Regions from separate parts of the Pseudomonas sp. TE3895 genome, predicted to be linked through region 1. Evidence: riboswitches for the same ligand, from Rfam matches in the RefSeq annotation. Region 1 holds a riboswitch; the other holds the start of a gene.
The links. A riboswitch is a leader RNA that binds a small molecule or an ion and turns the genes downstream of it on or off. The one in region 1 is predicted to bind cobalamin.

Region 1 (4,194 bases):
GAGCTGTCGCCATAGCGGGTGAGGATCACGGTCTGCGCCACTTGAGGCAAGGTCAGCTCGCAGCCGAGCAGGGCGGCGCTCGCTGCCGTGGCGGTAACGCCGGGGATGATCTGGTAATCGATGCCCAGCGCCTGCAGGTGGCGAATCTGCTCACCGATGGCGCCGTACAGGCTGGGGTCGCCGCTGTGCACCCGGGCCACATCCTGACCTTTTTCGTGTGCGCTGCGCATGGCAGCGATGATCTGTTCCAGATGCAGTTCGGCGCTGTTGATCACGGTTTCGGCCTGGTGGCCTTCGAGCACGGCGGCGGGTACCAGTGAACCGGCATAAATGATCACCGGGCACTGACGAATCAGCCGTTGGCCCTTGACCGTGATCAGCTCCGGGTCGCCGGGGCCGGCACCGATAAAGTAGATGGTCATGCAAAGTCCTGGCAAAAAAGAGGGTACGAAACGCTCAGCAGGCCAGGGCGAGCGTCGCCGGGCCCAGTACCTGGCGCGTCAGCAGCAGCCTGGCCGTACCCTGCCGCTGGCTGGCCAAGGCCAGTGCCGCGCTCTCGGCTACGCCCCAACAGCCACTGTGCTGGTGGGCAGCGGCGGAACGGTGGCTGAGCAGTGGTTCATAGGGTTGCAGTTGCGCGCCATGGTACAGCACCAAGGGCAAACCGAGGCGCTCTGCCAATTGCTGCAAGCCGGGCTCGTCGGCCTTCAGGCTGATGCTTGCGATGCCGCGCAGGTCGGCCAGCGCCAGCCCCTGATTGTCCAGGGCCTGGCGCAGCAAGCGTTGCAAGGCATCTGCCGGGCAACCCCGGCGGCAGCCAAAACCGGCATAGAAGGCAGGCATCAAGCCTGGCTGGAACGGCGGAACAGCCAGGCGCTGAGCAGGCCCAAGGCCAGCCAGAAGGCGGCGTTGGTGAGCCAGGAGGCGACTTTGAACTGGGTTTCCAATGCTTCAGGGGCCAGGCTTTCGTGCACATCGGGTTGCGGTGCACCGATCACATGAGGAATGACCAGCAGCACGGCGCCCAGCGCCTTCAGCAGCCAGTGGCGGGCGAACACCAGCAAGGCCAGGCCCAGCGCTGTGGCACTGGCTGTACCAACCCACCAGGTTTGGCGTTGCCCCAGGTCGGCGGCCGCAGTCCCCGGCAGTTCTGGTGGCAAGCCCAAGGTGGGAGCCAGGCAGAACACGGCGAAGCCAGCCAACCCCCACAATGCGCCAGTGGTAGCGCGTTTGGGCTCGCGAAGGCTGTACAGGGCGGCGAGGATCAGGGCGAAGCCGACTGCGACCACCAGGTTGCCGCCTGTGGTGGACAGCACGCGCTGCCAGCCGTCTTCCGGCGACCAGGCTTCGGCGCTGTGTTCATGAGCGGCCACTTCGCTACCGTGTTCGTGGTGTGCGGCCGGGGCCGAGGACTCGTAGGTTTCCGCCTCCAGAATCAGCGGGGCAACCCAGAAGCTTTGCAGCAAGGTCAGCAACAGGGCTGCAAGGAGCCCGCTGAAACCCGCCGTACGGGCAATGCGCGTGATCATCAGGCGTACTCAGTGGCAGGGGAAGGCGGCGCTGTGGCGGGTGTCGTGGGCAGCGTTGTGCACAGCCTCGATGTGCGAGAACCCGGCAAAGTACACTAGGCACAAACCCAGCAAGCTGGCACCGACGGCGATGATTACACGCTGGCTGAGGGTAACGGGGGTAGCAAGGCTGTGTTGTTTGGCGCTGGTGACGGGCATGACGCGATCCTCTGCTTTTTGTGGGCAATGGGCGAGCGCGGCAGCCCCGGACGTGGTCGCCCAAGGGAATGCAACAGCGCCCGCCCACCGCGGGGTGTTCATGAACGCCAGGCCGGTCTCCGGGCTTGCGAGGAAGAGCTGGGCTCCTGGAACGCGTCACCTTCCCATGCCGTACTACGAGGCACAGTGGTACAGACGCTTCACTCGCTTACCGTTGCGGGGGCAGCACCGGCATTGTCCGGCCCTGCTGAAGGGCCTGGGACGCACCGGTTTCCCGTTTCACCCCCTGAGGGGCACCTGAACGCGAGGCATAAGGAGAGCATGGGGCGGGCTTGGCGTCAATGTCATACAGCGTGCGAGGCTGTCGAACAGCAGGTACGACAGGCTCAGGCCTGCAGTCTTCTTCCAGCAGGCAGAAGTGCAGAAACCGGGCGATCACCCGCGGGCGAATGCCGCCAGCTTGTCGCCATCCAGCCGGTAGCGCACCCACTCATCCTGCGCCTCGGCCCCCAGTTTCTGGTAGAAGCCGATCGCTGGCTCGTTCCAGTCCAGCACGCTCCATTCCAGGCGCCCGCAGTTGTTCGCCAGCGCTTCGCGGGCAATGTGCTGCAACAACTGCCGGCCGGCGCCATCGCCGCGTTGCTCGGGGGTTACGTACAGGTCTTCCAGATAGATGCCATTGCGCCCGAGCCAGGTCGAGTAGCTGTAGAAGTACACGGCAAAGCCAATTGCACGGCCATCACGCTCGCACATCAGGGTGTGCACAGTGCTGCCTTCGTCGAACAGGCTGTGCTCGATGTCGGCAAGGGTGGCGACCACCTCGTGGCGCGCGCGTTCGTACTCGGCCAGTTCGGTGATGAAGGTGAGGATCTGCTCGGCATCGGTACGAACGGCAGGGCGAATGGTGAGGCTCATGGTGACGGCTTCCTTGATCCGGATTGTCGGTACAGTGATGTGTATCTGCGTAATTTAATCGAACTGTACCGGTTGCTGGGAGTGGCGCTCCGTTAGTGTGACAGCACCCATAAAGAAAGTGGAATGCCCGCCATGCTTGCCTCTGCCGACCTGCTGACCGCCTTTGTGCTGTTTGCCTTTGTGTCTTCCATCACCCCGGGCCCCAACAACACCATGTTGCTGGCCTCGGGGGTGAACTTCGGCGTGCGCCGCTCGGTCCCTCATGCCTTGGGTATCAGTTTTGGTTTCATGATGATGGTGCTGGCCGTCGGCCTGGGGCTGGGTGAGGTATTCAAGGCCTGGCCACCCCTGTACACGGTGCTGCGCTACGCGGGCGCCGCCTATCTGCTGTACCTGGCCTGGAAGATCGCCACTTCCGGGCCGGTCGGCACGGCCGCGTCCAGTGCCCGCAAACCGCTGGGCTTCTGGGGGGCGGCGGCGTTCCAGTGGGTCAACCCCAAGGCTTGGGTGATGGCGGTAGGGGCGATTACCACCTACACGCCAGCGCAAGGCTATGTAACCAACGTGATCGTCATTGCGGCCTTGTTCGCGTTGGTCAACTTGCCCAGCGTGGGGGTATGGGTGATGTTCGGCAGCGCCCTGCGCAACCTGTTGCAAAACTCGCGCTGGCTGATGCTGTTCAATGTCGTGATGGCCCTGTTGCTGGTGATTTCACTGTACCCGCTGCTGTTTGTAGAATCAGCGTTTTCCTGACCCCGAGAGTACAGTAAGCCGATGCAGTTGATTCCCTGGTCCCACGAATGCGCCGAAGGTTTCACCCTGCGTGGCTGGCGAACCCCGGCCAGTGGCAAACCGCTGCTGCACTTTCTGCATGGCAACGGCTTCTGTTGCCTGGCTTACCAACCGTTGCTGATGCGCCTGGGCGAGCATTTCGACCTGTGGCTTTGCGACGTTCAGGGCCATGGGGACAGTGACCATGGTGGGGTGTTTCGCGGCTGGAACCGCACCGCTGCCTTGGCGGTGGAGGCCTTTCAGGGCGGGCGTGGCGAGTATGGCGACGTCCAGCGGTTTGCCGTAGGGCACAGCTTTGGTGGCGTGCTTACGGGGCTGATCCTGGGCAGTGAGCCGCAACTGTTCGCACGTGCCGTGCTGCTTGACCCGGTACTGTTCAGCCGACGCATGATCGGTGTGATGGGGGGCGGCAGCCCTGGTCGGCCTGCATCAGCGTCACGCCCTGGCCCGTAAGGCCGCCAGCCGCCGCAGCCACTGGCCCGATCGCGAGTCGGCGTTGGCCTCGCTGGAAGGGCGCGGTATCTTCAAAGGCTGGACCCATGCGGCACTGCAGGCCTATGTCGAGCATGCCATCGGTGAGTGTGGCGAGGCCGTGGTGCTCAAGTGCCGGCCCAGCCGTGAAGTGGAGATCTTCAGCTCATTCCCTAAACGCATGTGGGCCAGTCTGGCCGCAATCACGACGCCGACACGGGTGTTGTATGGCGAAGACACCTATCCCTTCGTGCCACACTCGGTGAATCGCCTGGCGCTGCTAAACCGC
Region 2 (4,194 bases), 2.1 Mb from region 1:
GTCCCCTCCGGCAGCTCCACCGCCTGCAGCGCCAGCGCGGCCAGGCGCTTCTGCATGGTCGCCTCACCCGGCAGCAAGCCGAGCAGTTCGGCACGTTCACCGGCCACGTCAGTCAGGGCATCGAGCAGGTACAGCATGCCGCCGCACTCGGCCAGCAATGGCTTGCCCTGCGCGTGGTGGGCACGGATCGCCTCGCACATCGGTGCGTTGGCGGCCAGCGCATGGTGATGCAGCTCAGGATAACCACCCGGCAGATACAGGCTGTCTACCGCCGGCAGTTCGTGGTCGTGCAGCGGCGAGAAGAACACCAGCTGGGCACCCTGGTTGCGCAACAGGTCGAGGTTAGCGCCATACGTGAAGGCGAACGCCTCGTCCCGCGCAACGCCTATGCGCACACCGGCCAGCGAGGCAACGCAGGCTTGCGGTTCCGGCTCGGCAAAGCTGACTGGCGGCGGCAACGCCGCATCGCAACTGGCGCCCAGCGCTTCGGCGGCAGCGTCCAGGCGGGTGTCCAGGTCATTCAGCTCGCTGGCCTGCACCAGGCCCAGGTGGCGGCTGGGCAGTTCGATGCCGCGTTCGCGGGACAAGCCGCCATACCAGCGCAAGCCCTCGGTCAGGCTGCCTTCGAGCAGTTGCGCATGACGCAGGCTGCCTACCCGATTGGCCAGCACGCCGGCGAACGGCAGATCGGCCTGGTACCGCGCCAGGCCCAGGGCCAGGGCTCCGAAGGTCTGGGCCATGGCTGTGCCATCGATCACCGCCAGCACCGGAACGCCAAAGTGGCGCGCCAGGTCGGCGCTTGACGGGGTGCCGTCGAACAGCCCCATCACCCCTTCGATGAGGATCAGGTCAGCCTCGCCAGCAGCTTCCCACAGCAGACGACGGCTTTCTTCGGCACCGATCATCCACAGGTCCAGCTGATACACCGGCGCGCCACTGGCCCGCTCGAGAATCATCGGGTCAAGAAAGTCGGGCCCGCATTTGAACACCCGCACCTTGCGCCCGAGGTTGCGGTGCAGACGGGCCAGCGCAGCAGTGACGGTAGTCTTGCCCTGGCCTGAGGCGGGTGCCGCGATCAACACGGCGGGGCAGTGGCGCGATCGACTCACAGTTCGACGCCCTTCTGTGCGCGGATACCGGCCTGGAAGGCGTGCTTGAGCATGCCCATTTCGGTCACGGTATCGGCCAGTTCGATCATCTCGGGCTTCGCAGCGCGGCCAGTGACAATCACATGCTGCATGGGCGGGCGGGCTTGAATGTCGGACAGTACCTGGTCCAGGTCGAGGTAACCATGTTTGAGGGCGATGTTGAGCTCGTCCAGCACCACGAACTGTACACCTGGGTCCTGCAGCAACTGGCGCGACACCGCCCAGGCGGCTTGCGCAGCAGCGATGTCACGCTGGCGGTCCTGGGTTTCCCAGGTAAAGCCCTCGCCCATCACGTGGTAGCGCACTTGTTCGGGGAAGCGACGGAAGAACAGCTCCTCGCCGGTGCTGTTGCGGCCCTTGATGAACTGCACCACACCGCATTGCATGCCGTGGCCCAAGGCGCGCGCGAGCATGCCGAAGGCCGAACTGCTCTTGCCCTTGCCATTGCCGGTCAGCACCAGCAGCAGGCCACACTCGTTAGGGGAATTGGCGATGCGTTCGTCGATGACCGCCTTCTTGCGCTGCATGCGCGCCAGGTGGCGTTCGTCGCGTTCGGTGGAATCGCTCATCAGGGTTCTCCGCTGGCTGGCACCACGGCAATGCGCGGCGACAGGTAATAGGCAGGCAAACGGAGAACGCGCAGAGGCCATGGCTGGGCGCCACGGTGCACCGCGCATCACCCTCCGTGATGCCGTTGGCAGTATCAGGCCGGTCTCCGGGCTTGTGAGTGGGCCTTGGCCCTGGCCTGCGCGCCTTCCCGGATGCTGGCATCCAGTGGCCCTGCGCGGCCTTTTACTCATCCACCGTTGCGGGGGCAGCGCCGGAATCGCGCCATGCTGGCGCCCACCGGCTTCCCAGTTTCACCCTGCCCAGTCGGGGCTGGCAGGGCACCTGAAACACGCCGCGAAGGTTAGAGGGTTGCACCGGGAGCGTCAATCGAAGCGGGAGGTCTGGCGGGTGAGCAAACCACCTTGAATCCAGGCAGCCGGTATCGGCCCCGAGCTCGAGGAGGCCGCTAAACAGGCATGGATATCAAGGGTTCTGTGCCAGATGCCCTTGCGGAATCACCCGCTTGGCCTGCAGGTAGGCCTTGGCCCAGTAGCTGTTTGACAGGTAGTCCAGGCGCACGGTGCCACCGGTGGAAGGTGCATGCACGAAGCGCCCGTCCCCGACATAGATGCCGGCATGGCTGACCTGCGAGCCGCCACTGGTGGCGAAGAACACCAGGTCACCAGACTGCAGCGAACTGACATCCACCGTCGGTGCGCGCATGACAATCATCTCTCGCGTCGAGCGCGGCAGGCTGATGCCAGCAGCATCACGGTACACATACTTGATCAGGCCGCTGCAGTCGAAGCCGGAATCCGGCGTATTGCCCCCCCAACGATAGGGCGTACCAACCAGACCAATGGCGCGGATCAGCACGTCATCGGCAATCGGTGAGGGACTGGGCTGGCTATAGGTAACCTGCGGCTGTACCACAGGGGCCGGCGCAGGCGCACGGCTGGAGCATGCAGCCAGCAAGGCTGCCAAGGAGAAAAATGCGAAGCGCGCCATCTTTACCATGGCCAGAACATCCTGTCTGAGACCGCTGCGCTGCAGCCGAAAAGAGTTGAGAGTTTAGATTAGACGCTTTCTGTAAATGCGCACGGCGGCGAGCTTTTTTAAAGCATCACCGCCGCGGCAGGGTACATCATTTTGATATCAGTTGCGCGCGATGTTGGTCGGCGCCATGGCCAAGGCTCGCTTGGCTTCAATGAAGGTCTTGCTCCAGTAACGATCACCGAGGCTGTCGATGCGCACACCACCACTGCGGCGGCTGCTGGAGTGGATGAACTGGTTGTCGCCCAGGTAGATCCCGGCATGGCTTACCCGGCCACGGCCATTGGTGCTGAAGAACAGCAAGTCACCTGGCTTGAGCTTGTTGCGGGCCACTTTCGGGGCATCGACGTTGATCATTTCACGCGTGGAGCGCGGCAGCGTCATGCCCGCTTCTTCGCGGAACAGGTAACCGATGAAGCCACTGCAGTCGAAGCCGGACTTTTCCGAGGTACCACCGAAGCGGTAGCGGGTGCCGATCAACGACATGCCGCGCTCGAGAATGCTGTCAGCCAGAACCGGCAATTGGTAAGGCTTGCTGCCGGAGAAAGACGCCAGGTCATCTTCGGTGGCCAGCTCTTCCGGCTCGCCGAATACCGACGAGGAAGAGGCCTTGGCCTTGATAGCCGATTGTGCAGTGATCGGCGTGTGATCCTGGGGCTGAGATACCGGGCCTTGGGCCGCGCAGCCAAAAAGCAGGGTCACGAGTGCGAGTGGCACGAGGGGTGCGAAGCGCTTTAGCATGGGCACGACCGTGTCTGTAATCCTTTAGAAGGGTGAAACTATGCCCTCTATCATGGCCATTTGCAAATTTTATCGAAAAAGATGTGACTTTTTTGTTTTACCGCTCTGGCCCAGGGTTTTCAGGGGGTTACCAGCCGAGGGTTTCCTTGAGAAAAGGAATGGTGAGCTTGCGTTGTGCCTGCAGCGACGCCTGATCGAGGCGCTCGAGCAAGTCGAACAACGCGCTCATGCTCCGCGCGCCGCGGGTGAGGATGAAATGGCCGACTTCGTCGGTCAGGTGCAGGCCACGGCGCGAAGCTCGCAGCTGCAAGGCGCGCAGCTTGTCTTCGTCGGACAGGCCACGCATCTGGAACACCAGCGCCAGGGTCAACCGCGACTTCAGGTCCGGCAGCTTGATCGGCAGCTCACGCGGTGATGCCGAGGCAGCCAGCAGCAAGCGTCGGCCGCTGTCGCGCAGGCGGTTGAACAGGTGGAACATGGCCTCTTCCCAATCCGCCTTGCCGGCGATCACATGCAGATCGTCGATGCACACCAGTTCGTACTGGGCCAGGTAGTCGAGCAGTTCTACGCCACGGTCGAGCAATTGCGCTAGCGGCAGGTAGACAGCGGGCTCGCCACGTTGCTGGAAGCGATGGGTGGCGGCCTGCAGCAGGTGGGAACGGCCAACACCCTGCTTGCCCCACAGGTAGATAAGGCTCTCGGT

Region 2: another riboswitch for cobalamin. It lies ahead of cobO (cob(I)yrinic acid a,c-diamide adenosyltransferase); the one in region 1 lies ahead of ACZ889_RS16450 (CbtB domain-containing protein).

What each region holds. Positions count from the first base shown of each region.
Region 1 covers NZ_JBWBQE010000001.1:3,657,653-3,661,846, forward strand. Annotated here, with positions in the region: gene cobM (precorrin-4 C(11)-methyltransferase) at 1-422, opposite strand, end outside; gene ACZ889_RS16440 (cobalamin biosynthesis protein) at 457-843, opposite strand; gene ACZ889_RS16445 (CbtA family protein) at 843-1,529, opposite strand; gene ACZ889_RS16450 (CbtB domain-containing protein) at 1,539-1,727, opposite strand; cobalamin riboswitch at 1,821-2,043, opposite strand; gene ACZ889_RS16455 (GNAT family N-acetyltransferase) at 2,163-2,642, opposite strand; gene ACZ889_RS16460 (LysE family translocator) at 2,766-3,395, shown strand; partial or broken gene ACZ889_RS16465 (alpha/beta fold hydrolase) at 3,417-4,194, shown strand, end outside.
Region 2 covers NZ_JBWBQE010000001.1:5,730,217-5,734,410, forward strand. Annotated here, with positions in the region: gene ACZ889_RS25905 (cobyrinate a,c-diamide synthase) at 1-1,109, opposite strand, end outside; gene cobO (cob(I)yrinic acid a,c-diamide adenosyltransferase) at 1,106-1,717, opposite strand; cobalamin riboswitch at 1,838-2,058, opposite strand; gene ACZ889_RS25915 (C40 family peptidase) at 2,181-2,714, opposite strand; gene ACZ889_RS25920 (C40 family peptidase) at 2,853-3,491, opposite strand; gene hda (DnaA regulatory inactivator Hda) at 3,619-4,194, opposite strand, start outside.